3 regions of the Arthrobacter sp. 01T425 genome follow, and region 2 is predicted to be linked to each of the others. Evidence: predicted binding sites of a transcription regulator. Region 2 holds the regulator's gene; each other region holds the start of a gene.

Region 1 (7,542 bases), on a different contig from region 2:
GCGCCACCATGGTCCCAGGACTGCTTCTCATCAAAATTTGACGATCGGCATTCTGTCCGGACAACGAAGCATCCCCGTCGAACCGCGAACCATCTGACCGCGCTACTTGACGTTGCCGGAACTGTCTTTCCATGCACGAAGTGGGGCCAGCGATAACCGTCCTACCGGGGCCAGAATTACTTGGCGCAACCACTCTGAGAGGGCCGGAACTACTGGATCCGGCGCGGAGCGGGTACAGGACTTCCTCCATGCGGGGGTCGGTTTCGGCCGGGGGTTCTGGCTGTGCCGGTTCTTCCGGTTTTGCTGCGCCGGCCATGAGCCGGTTGATCCGTGCCGAGTCCGTCTGGGCGGCTTTGAGCGTGCCGGTGTGTTTGAAGGGTTCCGCCAGGGCTTTATCTGCCTGTTCGAGGCGCGACCCGGTACGGTTCACACCGCCATCGACCGGGTGGTTAGGCTGGGTGGATGGCGACAGTTATTCTCGTGCGGCACGGCCGCACCACAGCCAATGCCACTGGACTGCTGGCCGGTCGGGCCGTCGGCGTCAGCCTGGACCAGATCGGGCGCGACCAGGCGGCTCTGACCGGAGACCGGCTCGCGGCCGTGCCCGTAGTCGGGGTGGTGTCGAGCCCTCTTGAGCGTTGTCAGCAGACCGCCCAGCTCATCCTCGATCGCCAGGCTGGCACGCCGTACGCGCCGGTCGATCTCGATCTCACCGAGTGCGATTACGGCCAGTGGCAGGGCCGCACGCTCAGTGATCTCGCGACCGAGGATTTGTGGCCGGTTGTGCAGTCGCAACCGTCCGCCGTCGTCTTTCCCGGCGGTGAATCCATGGCCGCGATGCAGGCTCGGTCGGTGGCAGCGATTCGACGCCACGATGCAGCCTTCGAAGCCGAGTACGGGCCAGGGGCCGTGTGGGTGGCGGTGAGTCACGGCGACATCATCAAGTCAATCCTCGCCGACGCGCTCGGCATGCACCTTGACCTGTTCCAGCGTATTAACGTGGGCCCCGCCTCCGTATCGATCGTGCGCTACGGCGCTAGTCGGCCGAGCGTCTACGCGACCAACACCGACGCGGGTGACCTGTCGTGGCTGTCGAACGGCATCCACTCTGGCGATGCGCCGGTGGGCGGCGGTGCAGGGCAAAAGGCGCCATGAACCTCATGTGCCTAAAATACTGACATGCCTACACGTGTTCACGAGTTTGCCTGGCCTGATCGAATCGTCGTCGGCACCATTGGCCTTCCAGGGGCGCGCACGTTCTACCTGCAGGTGCGCGCAGGGACGCAGATCGTGAGTATTGCCCTGGAGAAGCAGCAGTCGGCTCTGCTCGCGGAGAAGATCGACGAAATTCTCGACCAGCTCATCACCGTCGAGGGCAACCCCTTCAGCGTTCCCACGAGCACTCCCCTTGAACTTGTCGACAATGACCAGCTCGAGGCCGTTCAGGAGCAGTTTCGCACCGGCGCCATGAGCTTAGGTTGGGACCCAACCACGGCCCAGGTCGTAATTGAGGCCTACCCCATCACCGACGTCGATGCTGATGCTGATGCTGATGACAACGAGGAACCGCTTGATGAGGGCGGCGCTAACGAGTCCGAAATGCTGCTGGTGCGAATGCCGGTCGGCACCGCCCGCGCATTCGCCAAGCGCACCCGTGAGATCGTGGGCGCCGGGCGTCCGACGTGCCCGCTCTGCGGTTACCCCATAGACGCCGACGGGCACATCTGCACCCTTCCCGAGGTCTGATGCCAGCGCCGGACCTAGTGACCGCCGAGCTGACGCTCACCGGCCGCATCACGAGGGCTTCAAACGCTACATTTCTGGGCAGCATCGGCGACGTGGTGGTCGTCTATAAGCCGATAGCAGGCGAAAGTCCGCTGTGGGATTTTCCCCACGGCACCCTGGCTCACCGGGAGGTGGCCGCCTACCTGGTCTCGCAAGTCTTAGGCTGGGACGTGGTGCCGCGCACCTGCCTGCGCGATGGTCCTTTGGGCGAAGGAATGGTGCAGCTCTGGCAGGAGCAAGACCCCGCCCAAAGCGCCGTGAACCTGGTCGCGACGGACCAGGTGCCGGAGACGGGCTGGAAACATGTTCTCGAGGGACGGGATGAGAACGGACGGATGGTCGCCCTCGTTCACGAAGACTCGCCAGCGCTCAGACGCATGGCGGTGTTCGACATGGTCGTCAACAACGCCGACCGCAAAGGCGACCACATTCTTGCCATGACGGACGGACACCGGCACGGCGTGGACCATGGGCTCACCTTTCACCGTGACCACAAGCTGCGCACGGTGCTGTGGGGATGGCTGGGAGACGCTCTGACCGCCGAGGAACGCGACGGCATCGATCGTGTCAGCGAAGGACTGCACGGTGGGCTGGGCCGAAACCTGGCGGACTTGCTCAGCGCCGAAGAAATCGCATCGCTCGCCGCGCGCTGCGCACGGTTGCGCTTGGCAGGGCGGTTTCCGGCTCCGAGCGGTGAGATGTCGGCGGTGCCCTGGCCGCTGTTCTAAGGGAATTGCGGCTCAACTGTCAAAATTTGGCTGCCCATACGCCGATAACAGCGCCTACGCTCAACCAAGCCCGCAGGCCCCACCTTCCGCAGACGACGCGCCGAGCGTCCCATATACAGCACCCCTTCAGTCAGGTGTTGCGATGTTGAGGAGAAACCGCGCTGCCCACGCAGCCGAGGGATATGGGCAGAGTCCAACTTTTGTCGGCCCATCCGGCTACACTGAATGTATCGAACATATATTCGAATAAGGGTGTGTTGTGGGCGTTGTTGTCGGTCCCCGCGTGATAGACGCGGGCATGTCGTTGCTGTCGGTGCTGATCTCTCCGGTCCCCGTCGCGGCCGGGTATCCATCGCCGGCGCAGGACTACTTTGATGGGCGGATTGACCTGAACGAGCATCTGATCAAGGACATCACCAGCACGTACGTCGTGCGGGTCTCCGGAGACTCGATGGAACGCGCCGGCATCAGCGACGGGGATGAACTGATCGTCAACCGGGCCCTGGAACCCAAGGACGGGTCCGTAGTCATAGCCGTCCTGGACGGAGAATTGACCATCAAGCGGCTGCGGATCACGGCCGCCGGCGTCGTGCTGCAGGCGGAGAATCCGTCCTACCCGGACATCCGCGTTCCGTCCGTGTCGGATCTGGTCATCTGGGGCGTCGCGACCCGCTGCCTGCACCATGTTTGAGGCACACCATGTCTAAGCCCTCCCCGATGCGGCGGATGCCGCAGATCGCGCACGTGGATGTGAACTGCTTCTACGCCTCGGCCGAGCGGGCATTCGACCCGTCCCTCGAAGGCCGGCCCGTCGTCGTACTGTCCAACAACGACGGGTGCGCCGTCACCCGGTCCCCGGAAGCCAAGGCTCTCGGCATCGGCCTCGGTGAACCATGGTTCAAACTCGCCCCGCGGGCGAAGGAGTGGGGACTTGTTGCCCTCTCGAGCAACTACGAGCTTTACGGGGACATCAGCGCCCGGGTGATGGAACTGCTGGGCCGCTACAGCGCTTGGTTGGAGGTTTACAGCATCGACGAGGCCTTCCTGGGCGTCAAAGGCGCGCAGGAGGACCTGCTGGTCCTGGGCCAGACCATGAAGGCAGCCGTGCGGCGCAACGTGGGGGTTCCGGTCTGCATCGGGATCGCCGGGACCAAGACCCTCGCGAAACTGGCCAACAAATGGGCAAAGCACAACCCGGCCTTCGACGGGGTCTGCCACTGGGACTCCGTGCCCGCCGCCACCAGAGAAGCGCTGATGGGCCGGCTGTCTGTGATCGAAATCTGGGGCGTCGCGACGCGCCTGACCAAACGCCTCAACGCCTTAGGGCTTCAGTCCATCCTTGACCTGTCCCGGGCCGACCCGGTGATGATCCGGGACCGCTTCTCCGTGGTCATGATGCGCACCGTCCTGGAGCTGCAGGGCACGCCGTGCATCCCGATGGAGGAAGAACGGATCGGCCGGGACCAGCTCATCTTCTCTCGCTCCTTCGCCACCCCCATCACCACCGCCGCCGGCATGCGGCAGGTCCTGTCCGTCTACGGCCAGCAGGCATCGGCACGGCTGGCCAAATACAGCCTCCAGGCCAAGGTCCTCACCGCCTTCGCCGGCACCTCGCACTTCAACCCGAACGACACCTCCTACCCCTCGGTGTGCGTGCCGCTGCCGATGCCCACCGCCGATCCCGTCCTGCTCACCCGGGCCGCCCACGCCCTCCTGCCCCACATCCAGGAAGGCATCAAATACGCCCGGGCCGGCATCATGGTCACCGACCTGCGGCCCACCGGCAACCAGGCACCGCTGGCCCTGTTCCAAAATCCGCACGAGGAACGCCACATCGGAACCCTCCTGGAAGATGTGACCCGCCGATACGGGCGCGGCTCCATCGGCCTCGGCCACGCCGGCATACGGGGCGGGCCGGACTGGACCATGAAACGGGACATGCTCTCCCCCCGCTACACCACCCATTGGGACGAACTCCCCCTCGTCAAAGCCGCCTAACGCCAACACGCCCCCGCAGCACCGCACCACGAAAGACCACCCCCATGACCCTCAGCACCGAAAACCCCACACGAACCCTTGACCTTCAAGTACGGCTCGACCCGGCAGGCAAGCCCCTTGCCATCCGGCACGACGGACGGATCTGGCTTGTCGATCCGGCCACCGAATCCCGGCACTGGATCGGCGGTGACGCCGGGCGGGGCACCCGATGCACGGCCGCCGCTGGCGCCAACCCGGCCGGTACCGAATACTGGCGCGTCGAGGCCCGGCTGGGGGCTAATTCAGCGCTGCGCACCTTCACGCTGCGCCGGAATCCACGCTCCGTCCAGTGGCTCCTGGACGACATCAGCGACGGCGGCTAGGCAACGGTGACACTGCACCGTCAGCCGATCAACGACCAGACCTGGGCGGGGATCAGGGAAGAATTCACGCTGCCCGCTCTGGAACAGGTCCGCCGCCGCCTCGCCGAACTGATGGACGACCCCGACCCTGTAATGCAGCAGCTCGTCCGCGTCTTCATCGACGACGGCACGTTCTGCCCGGGATTCCAATTCGTCGCCGGCGGCCACCTCCACCCGACCGTCGTCGACCTCTTCCAGCGCGCCATAGAACTGAAGGTTCCGCACAACTACTTCACGGCCTGGATGGTTACACCCTGCCGGGAACTCGGCGGGTCCCGCCCCGTTGACCATCTGAAAAGCGGCCGCGCTCCCCTGTTTCGCGCGCTGGAATCCCACCGCTGGCAGTAGAGGCCGGCCCGCGAACCGACGTCCAACGGTTCCGCTGATCAGTCCGGCCCGGGATGCATTGAGTCACACGCGGGAATCGCAGCTGCCCTGCCGTTGGTAGTCTTTAGCCCACCATCCCTTTCCGCCCGACACTTGAGGTGCGAACCATGATCCCGACGACTCCCACTCCGGGCACTGTCCTTCTGGCCGGCGCCACCGGCGATCTCGGCGGGCGTATCCTGCAGAATTTGGTCGCCCTGGGGGCCACCGTTCGGGTCCTGACACGGCCTGGGACCAGCACGGAGCGCATTGCGCCGCTCCGCGCCCAAGGCGTCGAAGTGATCCAGGCGGGCTACGACGATCCGGTGGCCCTCCGAAGGGCCTGCGCGGATGTTGACTGCGTAGTCTCCGCGATCAACGGCGTGGACAGCGCAATTTTCGACGCCCAATCGCGCTTGCTGGAGGCGGCGGCCGCGGTGGGCGTACCGCGTTTCATCCCTTCCGATTACTCCATCGATTACCGCGGAATCCGCCCCCGAAGCAACCGGAACTTGCAGTTCCGCCGAGACTTTGCACAGCGGCTGGATGCCACCGAAATCCGGGCCACGTCCATCCTCAATGGCGCCTTCACCGACATGCTCTCCGGGCAGGCCCCCATGATCCTGTTCTCCCGGCGTCGGGTGCTCTTCTGGTCCGACGCCGACCAGGTGCTCGACTTCACCACGAAGGATGACACTGCCTCCTACACCGCCGCCGCCGCCCTCGACGAGCGGGCGCCCCGCGTCCTTCAGATCGCCGGAGACCAGGTCACGGCAAGGACCCTGGCAGCCACCATGTCCGACCTGACCGGAACGCAATTCGGGCTCCTCTACGCGGGCAGCGTCGGCTCCTTGACTGCTATGAGCCGGGCCGTCAAAGCCCTCATGCCGGCCTCTGACAAGCCGTTCCCGCCGTGGCAGGGCATGCAGTACTTCGCCAGCATGTTCAGCGGCGACGCGACCCTGAACTACGTCAGCAACGACCGGTACGGGAGCCGGACGTGGACCACCGCCCGGGACGTCCTGGACCAGCACGTGCAGCAGAGCTCACCGGCCCCGGTCCCCTAGCCTGGGGGTTGTTGCACGGACAAGCCCCGAACCCCTAGGGTTCGGATCATGGCCGCGCCCGGGGGACCCGCTCGTTATGGATTGCACACGACGCCGACACTGCTGTCCGTAGTATGCCTCGCCGTCGTCGCGCTAACCGCGGCCTGCGCGTCAACTTTCCCACTCAGCACGTCGGCAGGCGAGCAAACCGTCACCAAACCGCCCGCCGCCACGGCCGCACCATCGACGGGCGCCGGACTGTCACCAGGCATGACCCTCGCCCCGGCTCCGCCGATTCCGCCTGCCCCCGGGCACGGTTTAGATGAATGCCGGCCACAGCGTGCAGAGAAAGTCGTAGGCAATGGAGCGCTGGAGTGCCAGTACTTCACATCCGGTTCCATGACGCCGGCTTCTGTGCCCCGTGATCCGGGAATGAGCTCCGGCGATTACGCGGTACGGTTCGGCAGCGTTGGCGGCCGCACGGTGATGTCCGTGCGTATCCCCTGCGCTTCGTATGCGGTCACGGTCAGCATTGCCGGCGAAACGATCACGCCGGATGTGGGGACACTGGAAAGTTCCCTGGGCACGTGCAACTTCCCGTGGGACCAGGAACAGGCGCGGATGAAACGATACCTTCAGGCTCCGTTTCAGTTTGCACAGCGGGAGACTGGAATCGTGCTGCACAACCCGGAATGGGGAATCACCCTCTTCCGGACCCCCTACTCGGCCGGCCGATCCCCCGGTCCCGCCTAAGGGGCGCCAGGCGTGCCGCGGGAGGGGTGCGAGGCTGAGGGCCCGCGGGAATAAGAACCGCCGCTACCATGTTCGTTTCCGGTGTGAAGAACATCGGATTCCTGTCCTTCGGCCACTGGACCGACCACCCGGATTCCGGCACGCGCACCGCGTCGGACGCGCTGTTGCAGGCGATCGACCTCGCGGTCGCGGCCGAGGAGCTGGGTGCGGACGGCGCCTACTTCCGAGTCCACCACTTCGCGCAGCAATACGCCTCCCCGTTCCCGCTGCTCGCCGCGATCGGGGCCCGGACAAGCCGCATCGAGATCGGCACCGGCGTGATCGACATGCGCTACGAGAACCCGCTCTACATGGCAGAAGACGCTGGCGCGGCCGACCTGATCGCGGGCGGCCGGCTGCAGCTGGGCATCAGCAGGGGTTCACCCGAGCAGGTCATCGACGGATGGCGTTACTTCGGCTTCGCCC
Region 2 (7,542 bases):
ATTCCAAGGGGGACAGCTCCGTGTCGGCGGACGGCGGACGGCAGCTGGCCCGCTCGCGCCTCATGGTCATCCTGGAGCTCTGTGAACGCCTCCTGGCCGCGCGCGAAAACCGCGAAGTCGTGTGGTTCTCCCGCAACAGCAGCTTCGACCCGGCGCAGGGCTACTCCCAGCCGGACGAGAGCGCGCCGGCGTTGATCAACGTTGCCCCGCTGAGCGTCGCAGGGCGGTTGCGCGAGGGCCTGTTCGCGGACCACACCGTCATCCTGACCTCGGCCACACTGGCCATCGGCGCTGCCTTCGAACCCGCCGCCGGCGGCCTGGGCCTGGTTGGCAACGGCGCCCCGAGCTGGACCGGCGTCGACGTCGGCTCCCCGTTCGACTACCCGAAGCAGGGCATCCTCTACGTAGCCAGGCACCTGCCCAAACCCGGCCGCGGAACGTCCCCCGAGGCCCTGGACGAACTCGAGAAGCTGATCCGCGCCTCCGGCGGAGGCGCCCTGTGCCTGTTCTCCTCGCGGCGCGCCGCAGAGGAAGCAGCCGAGGCCATGCGGCCCCGGCTGGGCCTCAGCATCCTGTGCCAGGGGGAGTCGACCATGACGGCGCTCGTGCGGCAGTTTGCCGACGAACCTGACACGTGTTTGTTCGGCACCATGTCCCTCTGGCAGGGCGTCGACGTCCCTGGCGTGTCCTGCCGGCTGGTGGTCATCGACCGGATTCCCTTCCCGCGGCCGGACGACCCGCTGATGACGGCACGTTCGCGGGCCGTGGCCCAGTCCGGCGGCAATGGCTTCATGGCCGTCTCGGCCACGCACGCCGCCATCCGCCTCGCGCAGGGCGCCGGACGGCTGATCCGCTCGACCTCGGATAAGGGCGTGGTGGCAGTGCTGGATTCGCGGCTCTCCACGGAGCGTTACGGCGGCTTCCTGCGCGCCGCGCTGCCGCCGTTCTGGCCCACCACCGATTCATCGATAGCCATGGCAGCCCTGAAGCGCCTGGCGAAAGACTCCGCGAAAGCTTAAGTCCCAAACCGGGGCCGTCACCCTGCGCCGGAAATCCGCCGCGGGGTGGCCGCTCCGAACTGGCGGCATGGCCCGGGATGGCTAAGGGGAGCGCAGTTTAGAGCGAGCGCAGTTTAGAGCGAGCGCAGTTTAGAGGGAGCGCAGTACCGATACGACCTTGCCCATGATGACGGCGTGGTCGCCCAGGATGGGCTCGTACTGGGTGTTTTGCGGCAACAGCCACGTGTGGCCGTCCCGCTGGCGGAAGGTCTTGACCGTGGCTTCGTCGTCCAGCAGGGCGGCGACGATATCGCCGTTCACGGCATCACCCTGGCGGCGGACAACCACCCAGTCGCCGTCGCAGATGGCGGCGTCGATCATCGAGTCGCCGGCCACCTTGAGCATGAAGAGTTCGCCATGGCCCACGAGTTGGCGGGGCAGCGGCATGACGTCCTCCACCACCTGGTCCGCGAGGATCGGCCCGCCGGCGGCGATGCGTCCGACGAACGGCACCATTGCCGTGTCAGTGGCGCTGGCGAGCTCGGTTACCGACAGGCCGCCGACGGCCCGCAAGGGGCTGGACTTCTCGATACCAGATATCGGCGTGGCCCCCTCGTCCAGGGTCAGCGGCATGAGCACTTCCATGGCCCGGGGCCGCTTCGGATCACGCCGCAGGTAGCCGAGCTTTTCCAGTTGGGAGAGCTGGTGGGTCACGCTCGACAGGCTGGCGAGACCGACGGTGTCGCCGATTTCGCGCATGGACGGCGGGTAGCCCTTGTCCGTGACGGACCGCTGGATGGTCTCCAGGATTTTCTTTTGCCGGACGGTGAGGCTCTTGGGGGCCCGGGCGGGCTGCGGGCTCCGTGGGGTGGCCCTGCCGCCGGTGGCTTGTGCTGCCATGTTCGCCAACGCCTTTCCGTTCCGCCCGGCTGCCGTGGCTGCTGTCACCGGGAACTTCCGGCCTGAAATGTCAGACCCTGCTGATCAACTACGAATGAATTCCCACTGGTAGTTCGAAAGTGGGCGTTCGAAAGTGGTTGTCCTGTCCCTCAAAAATAGGCCAGCCGCAGACCTTTTTCAAACATTTGTTCTAGCGAGTCTCGACATCGTTCGTTAGTAAGTGCTAAAACAGAACAAGTAAGATTCGAATATGTGTTCGATTCCGACGATCTGGGTTCGCAGGCAATGTTCGGTTCTATGTTCGAAGGTTCGGCCGGTTGGCGGCGAGTACGTGAGTACGCCGGGCGGCAACTTATGGTCCAGGAGGGCTCAGTTCATGTCAGTTTCAAGCGCGTTTGACGGCACTAACATTCAGGGCGTCACGACCCGCCACCGTGGTGTTGGTCCGGGTGGCGCAGCGGATCGCCGCAGCATCGGACACGGCAGCATCGGACACGGCGGCCTCGCCCAAAGCGGTTCCAGTCACGGCAACGTGTACCCGCTCAACGCCAGGCGCCGCGGCTCCGCGCCGTCGCGGGCGCAGCAAGGAGCCGCCGCCGCGGTTTCCGGCGGCCGGACCAAGCAGCCGCCGCTTCGGCTCACCCGGCGCGGACGCTTCGTCTTTTTCGGCGTCCCCCTGATTCTGCTGGCGGCGTTCATCCTGTCCTTCAGCGGATTCCTCAACGCTCCCGCGAAAGCGGCAGATTCCGCAGACCAGCTCTCGGTGACGCCGACCGTATCCGTCACAGTCCAACCGGGGGAGTCCCTCTGGGCCATTGCCGGGTCGGTGGCCCCGGAGCGCGATCCCCGCGATGTTGTGGCCGATATCGTGCAGTTGAACAATCTGGACGCCGCGCGTGTGATGCCGGGCCAGCAACTGTTTGTCCCGTCCAAGTAGCCACCCCCGGGTGCCGTCGCGGGCGTCACAGTTTCAGCGCCCGTCCCGCTACCACTTAAACTGGTCACGTGACTGACCAGCTTGAGCGCCTCAACCGACTGCCCCTCCGAACCAATCTGCGTGGCCTGCGACCGTATGGCGCGCCGCAGCTGGACGTCCCCATCCTGCTCAACGTCAACGAGAACACCCATGGGGTCCCGGCCGATGTCCGCGCCGCGATTACCGAGGCCGTGAGCGCCGCCGCTGCCGGGCTGAACCGCTATCCGGACCGCGAATTCACCGAATTGCGCGAAGCCCTCGCCGAATACCTTGGCCATGGACTGGACGCGGAGAACATCTGGGCCGCGAATGGTTCCAACGAAGTCCTTCAGCAAATCCTCCAGGCCTTCGGAGGCCCTGGCCGGACGGCCCTCGGGTTCCCTCCCACGTATTCGATGTACCCGCTGCTGGCCTCCGGCACGGACACGGAGTACGTCGTCGGGGTCCGCGCGTCCGACTATGGGCTCAGCGCGGAATCGGCGGCACAGCAAGTCCGCGAGCTTCAGCCCAACATTGTCTTCCTCTGCTCCCCAAACAACCCCACCGGCACGGGGCTGGGCCTTGATGTGGTCGAGGCAGTCTATGACGCCGGCGAGGCCAGCCAGACCATCGTGATCGTTGACGAGGCCTATCACGAGTTCGCCCACGACGGCACGCCCAGTGCCCTCACCCTGCTGCCTGGCCGGGAGCGGCTCATCGTCTCGCGCACCATGAGCAAGGCCTTCGCCCTCGCGGGTGCGCGGCTCGGCTACATGGCCGCGGCCCCGGAGGTCGCTGACGCCCTGCGCCTGGTCCGTCTCCCTTACCACCTCTCCGCTATCACCCAGGCTGCGGCCCTGGCTGCCCTGCGCCACCGGGAGGCGCTCATGGCGGACGTCGAGGACATCAAGCGCCAGCGCGACCGGATCGTGTCGGAACTGACGCGGTTGGGCTTGACCCCGGCCGCGTCTGATTCCAACTACGTGTTCTTCGGCGGCCTCGAGAACCCCCATGAGGTTTGGCAGCGCATGCTGGACGCCGGTGTCCTCATCCGCGACGTCGGTATTCCGGGGCACCTGCGCGTCACCGCCGGCACTGAGACAGAAACCACAGCCTTCCTGGAGGCACTTGAACTCATCCTGGCCGGCTCCGCAAAGCCGCAGGCCTAGACTTGGTAGGGAGCCCAATCGTCCCCGCCAGATTGCCCAACACCCTGCCTTCTTCCAAAGGACACGTCTACATGAGCACCACCGGATCCACCGCCGCCGAGGGCCGGACCGCACGCATGGAACGGACCACCAGCGAGTCCTCGGTCCTGGTCGAGATCAACCTGGACGGCACCGGCGTTTCAGACATCAGCACGTCGGTCCCGTTCTACGACCACATGCTGACGGCCCTCAGCAAGCACTCCTTGATCGACATGACCGTCAAGGCCACCGGCGACACCCACATCGATGTCCACCACACTGTCGAGGACGTGGCCATCACTTTCGGCGAGGTTCTGCGGACCGCCCTGGGCAACAAAGCCGGGATCCGCCGTTTTGGCGAGGCGACCGTTCCCCTCGATGAGGCCCTCGCGCAAGCTGTCGTGGACGTCTCCGGCCGTCCCTACCTGGTCCACGCCGGCGAGCCGGCAGGACAGGAATACCACCTGATCGGCGGCCACTTTACGGGCTCCCTGACCCGCCACGTCTTCGAGGCGATCACCCTTCACGCGGGGATCTGCCTGCACATGAACGTCACTGCCGGGCGTGACCCCCACCACATCGTCGAGGCCCAGTTCAAGGCCTTTGCCCGTGCCCTGCGCGCAGCCGTCGAGCCGGATCCCCGCGTCGAGGGCATCCCGTCGACAAAGGGTGCTTTGTGACCGGCCCTGTGCTCCGCGACGGGGCCATCATCGACCCCGCCGCCGCGGCCAAGCCGGTCTCCCCGCAGGGAAAGCCCACAGTTACGGTGCTGGACTACGGCTCCGGGAATGTCCGGTCCGCCGTCCGCGCGCTGGAGCGGGCCGGCGCCGAAGTCATCCTCAGCTCCAAGCCTGAGGATGTCCTCAATGCCGACGGCCTCGTCGTCCCCGGTGTCGGCGCCTTCGAAACCGTCATGCGCGAACTCAAGGCCGTTGACGCCATCCGCATGATCGGCCGCCGTGTCGCCGGAGGCCGCCCCGTGCTGGCCATTTGCGTCGGGCTCCAAGTGCTGTTCGAGGCCGGCGTCGAACACGGCACCGAAGCCGAGGGCATGGGGGAATGGCCCGGCAAGGTGGAACTGTTGCCTGCCGACGTCGTGCCCCACATGGGCTGGAACACCGTCGCCGTCCCCGAAGGGTCCAGGCTCTTCGCCGGGGTTGAGGGCGAGCGCTTCTACTTCGTGCACTCCTACGGTGTCCAGAAGTGGGACTTCGACGTCATCCAGCCGCGGATGGCTGCGCCGCTGGTGACCTGGTCCGACCACGGTGCCCCGTTCATCGCGGCCGTGGAAAACGGCCCGCTGTGTGCCACCCAGTTCCACCCGGAGAAGTCCGGCGACGCCGGCGCCCGGCTGCTGCGCAACTGGGTCCAGAGCCTGCGCCCCGCAGCCCCGGACCTTACCGCAGCCCCGGAAGGGACCGCCTAGATGTGGTCCCTGGTGCTCATGGGCGTGGCCGGCCTGCTGGTTGGCGGCGGGATCTCCTTCCGCCAGCAGAAGAGTCCGCTCTGGGTGCAGATCGTTTTCTACATCCTCGCCGGCATGTCACTGCTGGCCGCCTACCTCCTGACCCTGCCGGCGTCCTGACCGCCCCTCCCCACCACCATCCCCAAGCTGAGGACTCCACGATGACCACCGAAACCCCGCTGCCCGTACTCGAGCTCCTGCCCGCCGTCGACGTCGTCAACGGACAGGCCGTCCGGCTCGTACAGGGCGAAGCCGGCAGCGAGACGAGCTACGGCACCCCGCTGGAGGCCGCCCTCAACTGGCAGCAGCAGGGGGCCGAGTGGGTGCATCTGGTCGACCTGGACGCCGCGTTCGGGCGCGGCTCCAACGCCGAGCTCCTGCGCGAGGTCGTCGGCCGGCTCGATATCAAGGTGGAGCTCTCCGGCGGCCTTCGGGACGACGAATCCCTTGAGAAGGCCCTCGACCTCGGCGTCGCACGCGTCAACCTGGGCACGGCGGCACTGGAAAACCCGGAATGGACGGCCCGGGTGATCGAGCGCTTCGGCGACAAGATTGCCGTCGGCCTGGATGTCCGCGGCACCACCCTCGCCGGCCGGGGCTGGACCAAGGAAGGCGGGGACCTCTGGGACGTGCTCGGCCGCCTCGAGGACGCCGGCTGCGCCCGGTACGTCGTGACCGATGTGACCAAGGACGGCACGCTCCAGGGCCCCAACGTCGAACTCCTGCGCCAGATGGTCGAGAAAACGGGCAAGCCGGTGGTCGCCTCCGGCGGCATTTCCAGCCTCGAGGATCTCAAGGTCCTGCGCTCCCTGGTGCCGCTCGGCGTCGAAGGCGCCATCGTCGGCAAGGCCCTCTACAACGGCAACTTCACCCTGCCCGAGGCCCTCGACGTCGCCGGCCGCCGCTAGCGGCGAAGGCGCCCATGACGCACTCCCACGACACCCACGACCCCAATAACCGCCACGAGACAATGCAGGCAGGGACCGGGGCCGGTCCCGTCCGGCATCTGCCCGGGCACATCGCGGCGGCCCTTGCCGGCGCCGGCGGGGCCACCGACTCCGCCGGCCAACCCTGGGCAGGGCGCAGCCTGTCCGGCGATGACGCCAAGATCCATAATTTCGACGACGACGACGGCACCGCCGACGCCGGCTATCTGGCGGCTTTGTCCGACCTCGCCGCGGGCACTGGCGACGAGGCGGCCGTGGTGGCCGCGCTGGCCACCGCCCGGGTGTTCGTGCCAATCCTCGCCCAGCTCGCCGAAGAGGGCGAGGCCGCGGCCGGGCCCAGCGGGGATCCGCTGCACTCGGACAAGCAGGCCGACATGGCCCTGGTGACGCTCAGGGCGCCGGACGGGCGGACGGCCATGCCGGTGTTCACCTCGGCGGCGTCACTGACGGCGTGGCACCCGGAGGCCAGGCCGGTCGCCGTGTACGCGGCCCGGGCCGCCTTGTCAGCGGTCGCGGAAGGCGCGGAGCTGCTCGTGCTCGATCCCGGCTCGGAAGTGACGTTCGTGGTCCGCCGGCCGGCAGTCTGGGCCCTCGCCCAGCAGCAGCCATGGACGCCGTCATACGCCGATCCCGATCTCGCGGGGGCACTCGGGGAAGGCGCGGTTGGCTTTCCGGCGGTCCGCCGTGTTGAAATTCATCCGGGGGGTGGAGTTGCCTCGGCCACGGCCGATGGCAGGCGGCTCCCCGGTGGGGGAGCCGGCCCGGAACTCCGTGTGGTCCTCTACCTTGAAGACGGTCTCGACGCCGCCGGCGTGCAGTCGATCGTCGCCGGTCTCAATAACGCCTGGGCCCGGAATGAAATCTTTGCCGAGCGGGTTGATTCGATCGAGGTCAAGCTGCAGCGCGCAGCACCATAGCTGACGGCCCAACGGGGGGACCTCCCGGTGCTGCCGTGGGCAGTACCAGAAGGATATAGTCCGTGAATTTCGCGCTTTACCGTCAGCTGCTGGCGATCCGGCCCATCAGGCGCCTCCTGTTGGTCGGCATGATCGCCCGCATACCGCACTCGGCGGCCGGCGTCCTGCTGACC
Region 3 (7,542 bases), on a different contig from region 2:
CGTCCGCCAGGATGAACGATTCGTCGGGGGTGGCCGGAATGCCGATCACCGCCCGGGGCCGGCACGTGATGGCCTCGTCAAACCAGACCTTCTCCACGAAGGCGGCGTGCTTGACCAGCCCCAGAAGGGTGGTCCGCGACGGCACCAGCGAGGCCCGGGCCTCCTCTTCGGTGAGTCCGTCCAGGCAGGCGTGCAGGTCCGAACGATGCTCGTCGAGGAATGCATCGAACTGGGTACGCAGGTCCGCGGCCAGTGTTGCCGGATCCATGCTGGGGTGAGAGCTCATGGCCCCACATCCTATGGCGGAAAAGCCCGGTCCGGAAGCAGTGGACCGGGCCTTTCCGCACCCGCGGTCAGTGGCCGCGGGCGATCCATTCCTCAAGGTGCGGCGCTTCGGTGCCGATCGTTGTGGGTTCCCCGTGGCCGGTCCGGACCGTCGTGTCGGCCGGGAGCGGCAGGAGCCGGGTCCGGATGGACTCGATGATGGTCGGGAAATCGCTGAAGGATCGGCCCGTCGCCCCGGGGCCACCCTGGAACAGCGTGTCCCCGCTGAACACTGTATTTTCGCCAAGCACGGTGCCTTCGCTTTCGAGAAGGAAGCACACTGACCCGGGCGAGTGGCCGGGGGTGTGCCGTGCCACGAGTTTTGCCCCTGCGACGTCGAACGTGTCGCCGTCGGCAATGGCGTGGTCCGGCTCGGTGCCGGGGAACACCCGCTCCCACAGCATCCAGTCGTCCCGGTGCAGGTACACGGGCGCGTTCACGAGCGTCCGGACCTCGCCCACGGCGCTGATGTGGTCATCGTGGCCGTGCGTGAGCAGGATTGCGGTGACCTTCCGGCCCGAGACGGCCGCGGCCACGGCAGCGGGATCGTGGGCCGGGTCGATGATGACGCATTCGGCGTCGTCCCCGAGGATCCAGACGTTGTTCTCAACATCCCAGGTGCCGCCGTCGAGGGAAAACGTCCCGGAGGTGACCAGCCGGTCGATCCGGATGCTCACAGGGCCGGCGTTCACAGCTCCACCACCGAGCGCAGCACAGCGCCGGCGTGCATCTTCGTGAAGGCCTCCTCGATCTGGTCGATCGTGATCCGCTCCGTCACGAAGGCGTCCAGGTCCAGCTTGCCCTGCCGGTAGAGGCTGATGAGCGTGGGGAAGTCGCGCGAAGGCAGGCAGTCGCCGTACCAGGAGGACTTCAGGGAGCCGCCGCGCCCGAACACATCCAGCAGCGGCAGTTCCAGGGTCATCTCGGGGCTCGGCACACCCACCAGGACCACCGTGCCGGCGAGGTCCCGGGCGTAGAAGGCCTGCTTGTATGTTTCCGGGCGGCCGACGGCGTCGATCACCACATCGGCGCCGAAACCGCCGGTCAGTTCGCGGATCGCTTCGACGGGGTCGACGGCGGAGGAGTCCACCGTGTGGGTGGCGCCGAGGTCCTTGGCGCGCTGGAGCTTTTTGGCGTCGATGTCGACGGCGATCACGGTGGTGGCGCCGGCGAGCGCCGCGCCGGCGACGGCCGCCGTGCCGACTCCGCCGCAGCCGATCACGGCGACCGAATCGCCGCGCTGGACGTTTCCGGTGTTGATCGCCGCGCCGATGCCTGCCATGACGCCGCAGCCGAGCAGGCCGACGGCGGCGGGATCGGCGTCGTCGTCCACCTTGGTGCACTGGCCGGCCGCTACGAGGGTCTTTTCGGCGAAGGCACCGATGCCCAGCGCGGCCGTCAGCTCGGTGCCGTCCTCCAGCGTCATTTTCTGGGTGGCGTTGTGGGTATTGAAGCAGTACTGCGGCTGGCCCCGGCGGCAGGCGCGGCACTCGCCGCAGACGGCCCGCCAGTTCAGCACCACGCGGTCCCCGGGGGCGACCTCGGTGACGTCCGGTCCCACGGCACTGACAACGCCGGTGGCCTCGTGGCCGAGCAGGAAGGGGAAGTCGTCGTTGATGGCGCCCTGCTTGTAGTGCAGATCGGTGTGGCAGACACCGCAGGTGAGGATGTCCACGAGGGCCTCGCCGGGGCCCGGGTCCGGCACCAGGATCGTCTCCAGGGTGACGTCGGCATTCTTGGAACGGACAACTGCGGCTTTGACTTTATGGACCATGAAACAAGCTCCTCTGTTCTGGAACGCGGATTGCTGGCACAACTTACTGGTTACTGGCACAACGGGCGGCGGCGCGGCCCTTGGGAGGCCGCGCCGTCGTGGTTTGGTGGTGTCCTTGGATGCAGGAAGGGCCTAGGCGGCGAGCCGGCTCTTGACCTCAGCTGCGGAGGGGTTGGTGGCGGCGGTGCCGTCGGGGAACAGCACGGTGGGGACGGTGCGGTTGCCTCCGTTGAGCTGCTCGACGAGATCGGCCGTGCCTTCGACTTCCTCGATGTTGATCTCGGTGTACCCGATGCCCTGTGCGTCCAGCTGCTTCTTCAGCCGGTTGCAGTAGCCGCACCACGTGGTCGAAAACATAGTGATGGTGCCGGATTCGGGGGTGAAGTCCACGAAGTTCTCCTCAAGTAAGTGGATGGGGCCGGCGTATCGGGCCGGGCGCCCACTGAAGTCGTACGTCACTGCCAACAACCGTACCCTGCAGCCCGCTATTCCCGCAGAGAGCGCTGGCCCCTACGCCGTCCGACGCGAATTCGCGGTAAAGATGCGAAGTCGCCGGAAAGTTCCGGCGACTTCGTACGTTTCCGGCGACCTCGGCGGGCTCAGGCGGCTCGGCGGATGACATGGGATGGGTGCGGTGGCATGCTGATGCCATGTGTGGACGCTACGTGATGGCCCGGGCCGTCGGAGACCTGCTGGCCGAATTCGATGCCGGGCTGGAGGATGAGATCGCGATTCCGCCGTCGTGGAACGTGGCCCCGACGGCTGATGTGCCGATCCTGCTCGAACGGCTTGTGGAGGGAGAACCGGTCCGCCAACTGCACATTGCGCGCTGGGGCCTGGTGCCGTCCTGGGCCAAGGACCCGGGCATCGGGTCCAAGATGATCAATGCCCGCAGCGAGACCGTGCTGGAGAAGCCCGCCTTCCGGAAAGCGACCCGCGCCCGTCGCTGCGCCGTCCCGGCGGATGGCTACTACGAGTGGAAGGGCGAGGGCCGCACCAAGCAGCCCTACTACGTCCATCCCAAGGACGGACGCCCCATTGTCTTCGCGGGACTCTATGAATGGTGGCGGGACCCGTCCAAGGCAGAGGGTGACCCGGAGCGCTGGATGCTCTCGACCTCGATCATGACCACCGACTCGCCGCCGGAGGGCTACGCCGGGGGAATGCTGGCCGAGCTGACCGCGCTGCATGACAGGGTTCCGCTGCCCATGAACCGCGAGACCATGCAGACGTGGCTGGACCCGCAGGCCGATGATGCGGCCGGGCTCGTGGATCTGGTCCGGGCCGGGGCGCACGACGTCGCGGAAGGCTGGACGATCGACGCCGTCGGCACCGCCGTCGGGAACGTCAGGAATGACTCACCGGAACTCATCCAGCCGGTGGGGAGCCTGTTCTAGCGGTACGCCGGCCTGTCTGGCGGCTGTCAAGGCACGGGGCGGCACTGGTTACCTGAGTCAGAGCGTTACTTTGCCGCCGCCGTTGACCGACCAGTCGGGGTTGAAGGCGACCTCCCAGCGGTAGCCGTCGGGATCGGCGAAGTAGCCGGTGTAGCCGCCCCAGGGCTGGGTCTTCGGTGCCGCAACGATGCGGGCCCCCGCGGTCCCGGCTTCGGCCATCACCCGGTCGACGTCCGCCGTGCCGGCCAGGTTGTGGCTGAGCGTGATGCACGCAATGCCGGCAGGGGCATCGGTGGCCGCCTCGGTCTGCATTTGACCCGCGTCCCAGAGCGAGAGGATGAGGCCGTGGTTGACCTGGATGAAGAGCACCTGCCCGGGGACTTCCCGGTGGACCGGCCATCCGAGGCCATCGACGTAGAAGCGGCGTGAGGCGTCAACACTGCGGACACCTAGCGATATGAAGTCGACTCGTGGCTGCATCTTTCGATACTGTCATGCACATGCCCACAAATCACGCAGACGACAAGGCCGCCCAGGCCGACCGCGAACAGCTCGCCGCCGTGCGGGTGGCTGTTGACGAGGTGGACGAGCAGATCGTGTCCTTGATCGGGCGCCGGGAACGGCTGATCCGGATCGCCGGGACCCTCAAGGCGGACAGCGCCGAGGTCCGTGCGCCCGGGCGTGTGGAGCGGGTCATCGAACACGTCCGCGCCACGGCGGAAAAGAAGGACATCGACGTCGAACTTGTCGAGAAGACCTACCGGGCGATGATCGATGCCTTCATCACGCTCGAGCTGGAAGTGTACAAGTCCAGCTCCTAGAAGTTGTCTAGAGGGCTTCTTCGACAGGCACGTTGGCCTGGTAGTCCCGGCCGTCACAATCGCTGAAGGCCGTCATGAGATGGCCCTTGGGCAGGCCAAGCACAGTCGTAAGCGGGAAATGGCCGGTAATGGTGTTGCCGGAGTGTTCGACCCCCTTGAGGTCGAAATTTTCCTCGGTGCCGTCGTGGCTGAAGCAGTAGAAGGACACGGCTTCGCCGTTCATGAACTCGATCCCCATCCTGCGCTGGTGGGAATAGTCCGGGGTGGCTGCCAAGAGCCCCACCACGTAGGCGCCCTGGCCGGGGATGTTTCCGTCTATATCAAAAGTCGCCACCAAGGTTGGATCCTTGGCGGCGATGCTTACGTGCTTCAGGAGTGCGTTATGGGAGCTCATGGCTCAATCCTGCTACCTGTGCCTGCGTGAGTCCACCCCCGATCTGGGTTTTGTCGCCTCTCCGACGTAGACTGAATTTATTCGAAGATATGTTCGAATAAAATCATGGCGCCTGGAACTGAGGGCGCCGGAAGCGGAATGGACGTAGGAAGTCGAAGCGGGGACTGGGCCGGCTCCAGCCCGGACTGGGTCGGGAGGCAACGTGGGTATTTTCAGCGAGTCCGTGGATGTCGTCTGCACGCCCTCGGGCCAGCCCCTGCGCCTCGACTGGGCCGGCCGGCGCTACACGGTCTGCGCGGACCCCGTCCGCTGGTACGAACGCCGCCAATGGTGGGCCGAGGAACGCCGGGCGCCACTCGGAAGCGGGCCGGGCCTGGTGGACCATGAGATCTGGCGGATCCAGGTGCGTGCGGCCGGGGATCACGCCGCGGATTCCACCCTCACCCTTGACCTGACCCGGCATGTCGGCAGCGGCCGGTGGCGGCTCCTGAAGATCCACGACGCCCTGCAGCCCCTCCGGAAGCCCGAATCAGCATGAGTTTCACCCATCTGCACGTCTCCACCGCGTTCAGCGCCCACTATGGCGTCTCCTGGCCGGAGGAACTTGCCGCCGCGGCCGCCGCTGACGGCGCCACCGCGCTGGGCTGCACGGACCGCGACGGCCTGTACGGAACCGTCAAGCACCTGAAGGCGTGCATGGCAGCCGGGCTGGATGCAATCGTCGGGGTGGACCTTGCAGTCTTTGACGACGACGGCGACCACCGCACCCAGCTCGGGGGACGCGTCGTCGTGCTGGCGCACGGACACAACAACGGTGCCGGCTACCGGGCGCTGTGCCGGCTGATCTCCGACGCCCACGCCCGCACCACGGGCAAGGCCGGGGGAATAGTGCCGGTGGCCGTCACCCGGGCGGAACTGGCCTCCCGCACCCTGCACCCGGAAACCCTGAAGCCGGTCCTGACAGTGCTGATCGGCCCGGACTCCGACGTCGGCCGGGCCATGGGCGGCCGGCGCTACCTGCGGCCCCGCACCCTGTTCAAACGATGGCTGGACGCCATGCCCCCCGGAACGCTGGCGGCAGAGGTTGTGTCCCAGCTCAGCCCGCCCGGGGAACCGCTGAGCACCGCCCACGCGGTGCGCATGCTCAAACTCGCCGCAGAACACGGGGTGCCCGCCGTGCTGAGCAACGCTGTGCGGTACGTGGCTGAGGACGGCGCGGCCACCGCCGATGTGCTGGACTCGGCCCGGACACTGAAATCCCTCCCCGAGCTCTCGGCTGCCCCGCTGCTGCAGCCCAACGGGCAGGGCTGGCTCAAATCGGCGGCCCGGATGCTGCAGCTGGGCAAGGAGATCATCCACGCCGCCGGCTACGGCACGGCGGACCTCAAACGGCTCCTGGCCCAGACCGAGGCGCTCGCGGACCGCTGCCGCATGGATCCGGAAGCCGACATGGGCTGGAAACAGCCCGTGGTCCCGGAGGCATCCGTGATCGGGATCGACGGCGACGCGCTCGCCGAACTGACCCTGCGGTGTGAGGCCGGCATCGGCCGCCGCTTCCCGGGCATTTCCGGGCAGCGGGAACAGCAGCTGCGGGCCAGGCTGGAGCATGAGCTCCGGATCATCGACTCGCTGGGTTTCGCCTCGTACTTCCTGACCGTCGCAGAGGTCTCCCGGATGATCCTGGCCCTGGGCATCCGGGCGGCCGCGCGCGGTTCGGGCGCCTCCAGCCTGGTCAACTACCTGATCGACATCAGCCAGGTGAACCCGCTCGAGCACGACCTCATCTTTGAACGCTTCCTCTCCCGCGACCGTGCCACGCTGCCGGATATAGACATCGACGTCGAAAGCGCCGAACGGCACAACGTCTACCGGAAGATCTTTGAGCGCTTCGGCGCCGAACGCGTCACGCTGATGAGCATGCAGAACGGGTACCGCGCTCGCGGTGCCGTGCGCGATGCCGGCCTGGCCCTGGGCATGGACGACAGCGAGGTCGGGGAAATCGCCAAGCAGCTGTGGCGGTTCTCGGCCCGGCACTTCCGCGAAGCCCTCGTGGAGAAACCCGAGCTGAAGGAATTCGCGGACCGGGTGGAGCAGCGAGGCTTCTCCGAGAACCAGCAGCTGGACCTGCTGGTGGACCTCACGGAGCGGCTGGACCGGCTGCCCCGCCACATCTCCATGCACCCGTGCGGCGTCATCCTCGGCGACGCCACCCTGCTGGACCGCACCCCCGTGCAGCCCAGCGGCCTGGGCCTGCCCATGAGCCAGTTCGACAAGCACGACATGGACCCCATGGGCATGCTGAAACTCGATGTCCTTGGCGTCCGGATGCAGAGCGCCATGGCCTTCGCCGTCCGGGAAGTGATCCGGCTCCACCCGTCCAAGGCCGAGGTGGTGGCCGCCGGCGCGCATCCGGCCGGGCCGGACGGGACGGGCCCGGACTACATCGCCGAGGACGGTCACATCGACCTCAATGCGGTCCCGCTCGACGACGAACCCACCTTTGAGCTGATCCGCAGCACCCACACCCTGGGCTGCTTCCAGATCGAGTCCCCTGGCCAGCGCGAACTGATCGGCAAGTTGGCCCCCCGGGAGTTCAACGACCTCATTATCGACATTTCCCTGTTCCGCCCGGGTCCGATGAAATCCGACATGGTCCGGCCCTTCCTGGAGCACCGGCACGGATTCGCTCCCGAGGTCTACCCGCACCCGGACCTCAAACCTGTCCTTCAGGAAACCCACGGGGTCACGGTCTTCCACGAACAAATCCTCAAGACCTTCGACGTCATGACCGGGTGCGGGCTGGCGAGGGCCGACGAGTTCCGCCGTGCGCTG

The links. The regulator LexA, encoded in region 2, represses DNA repair genes until DNA is damaged. The targets are predictions, from matches to a motif close to TCGAACANNTGTTCGA.
Region 1: the regulator LexA is predicted to act here: its motif matches at 2,744-2,759, upstream of AC1DNG_RS02295 (LexA family protein).
Region 3: the regulator LexA is predicted to act here: its motif matches at 4,792-4,807, upstream of AC1DNG_RS01250 (DUF6504 family protein).

The regions. Positions count from the first base shown of each region.
Region 1 is NZ_JBFTPY010000001.1:462,729-470,270, reverse strand. It holds gene AC1DNG_RS02310 (histidine phosphatase family protein) at 463-1,155, shown strand; gene AC1DNG_RS02305 (DUF3090 domain-containing protein) at 1,180-1,746, shown strand; gene AC1DNG_RS02300 (SCO1664 family protein) at 1,746-2,513, shown strand; gene AC1DNG_RS02295 (LexA family protein) at 2,773-3,204, shown strand; gene AC1DNG_RS02290 (Y-family DNA polymerase) at 3,213-4,511, shown strand; gene AC1DNG_RS02285 (hypothetical protein) at 4,556-4,873, shown strand; gene AC1DNG_RS02280 (hypothetical protein) at 4,880-5,260, shown strand; gene AC1DNG_RS02275 (NmrA family NAD(P)-binding protein) at 5,407-6,345, shown strand; gene AC1DNG_RS02270 (hypothetical protein) at 6,757-7,077, shown strand; gene AC1DNG_RS02265 (LLM class flavin-dependent oxidoreductase) at 7,146-7,542, shown strand, end outside.
Region 2 is NZ_JBFTPY010000020.1:49,967-57,508, reverse strand. It holds gene AC1DNG_RS18655 (ATP-dependent DNA helicase) at 1-1,019, shown strand, start outside; gene lexA (transcriptional repressor LexA) at 1,149-1,898, opposite strand; gene AC1DNG_RS18645 (LysM peptidoglycan-binding domain-containing protein) at 2,431-2,835, shown strand; gene AC1DNG_RS18640 (histidinol-phosphate transaminase) at 2,904-4,022, shown strand; gene hisB (imidazoleglycerol-phosphate dehydratase HisB) at 4,094-4,720, shown strand; gene hisH (imidazole glycerol phosphate synthase subunit HisH) at 4,717-5,466, shown strand; gene AC1DNG_RS18625 (hypothetical protein) at 5,467-5,625, shown strand; gene priA (bifunctional 1-(5-phosphoribosyl)-5-((5-phosphoribosylamino)methylideneamino)imidazole-4-carboxamide isomerase/phosphoribosylanthranilate isomerase PriA) at 5,667-6,413, shown strand; gene AC1DNG_RS18615 (SseB family protein) at 6,476-7,369, shown strand; gene AC1DNG_RS18610 (MFS transporter) at 7,432-7,542, shown strand, end outside.
Region 3 is NZ_JBFTPY010000001.1:248,157-255,698, forward strand. It holds gene AC1DNG_RS01210 (DinB family protein) at 1-286, opposite strand, end outside; gene AC1DNG_RS01215 (MBL fold metallo-hydrolase) at 354-1,001, opposite strand; gene AC1DNG_RS01220 (S-(hydroxymethyl)mycothiol dehydrogenase) at 1,013-2,098, opposite strand; gene AC1DNG_RS01225 (mycoredoxin) at 2,231-2,488, opposite strand; gene AC1DNG_RS01230 (SOS response-associated peptidase) at 2,749-3,495, shown strand; gene AC1DNG_RS01235 (VOC family protein) at 3,553-3,975, opposite strand; gene AC1DNG_RS01240 (chorismate mutase) at 3,990-4,316, shown strand; gene AC1DNG_RS01245 (hypothetical protein) at 4,324-4,710, opposite strand; gene AC1DNG_RS01250 (DUF6504 family protein) at 4,913-5,248, shown strand; gene AC1DNG_RS01255 (DNA polymerase III subunit alpha) at 5,245-7,542, shown strand, end outside.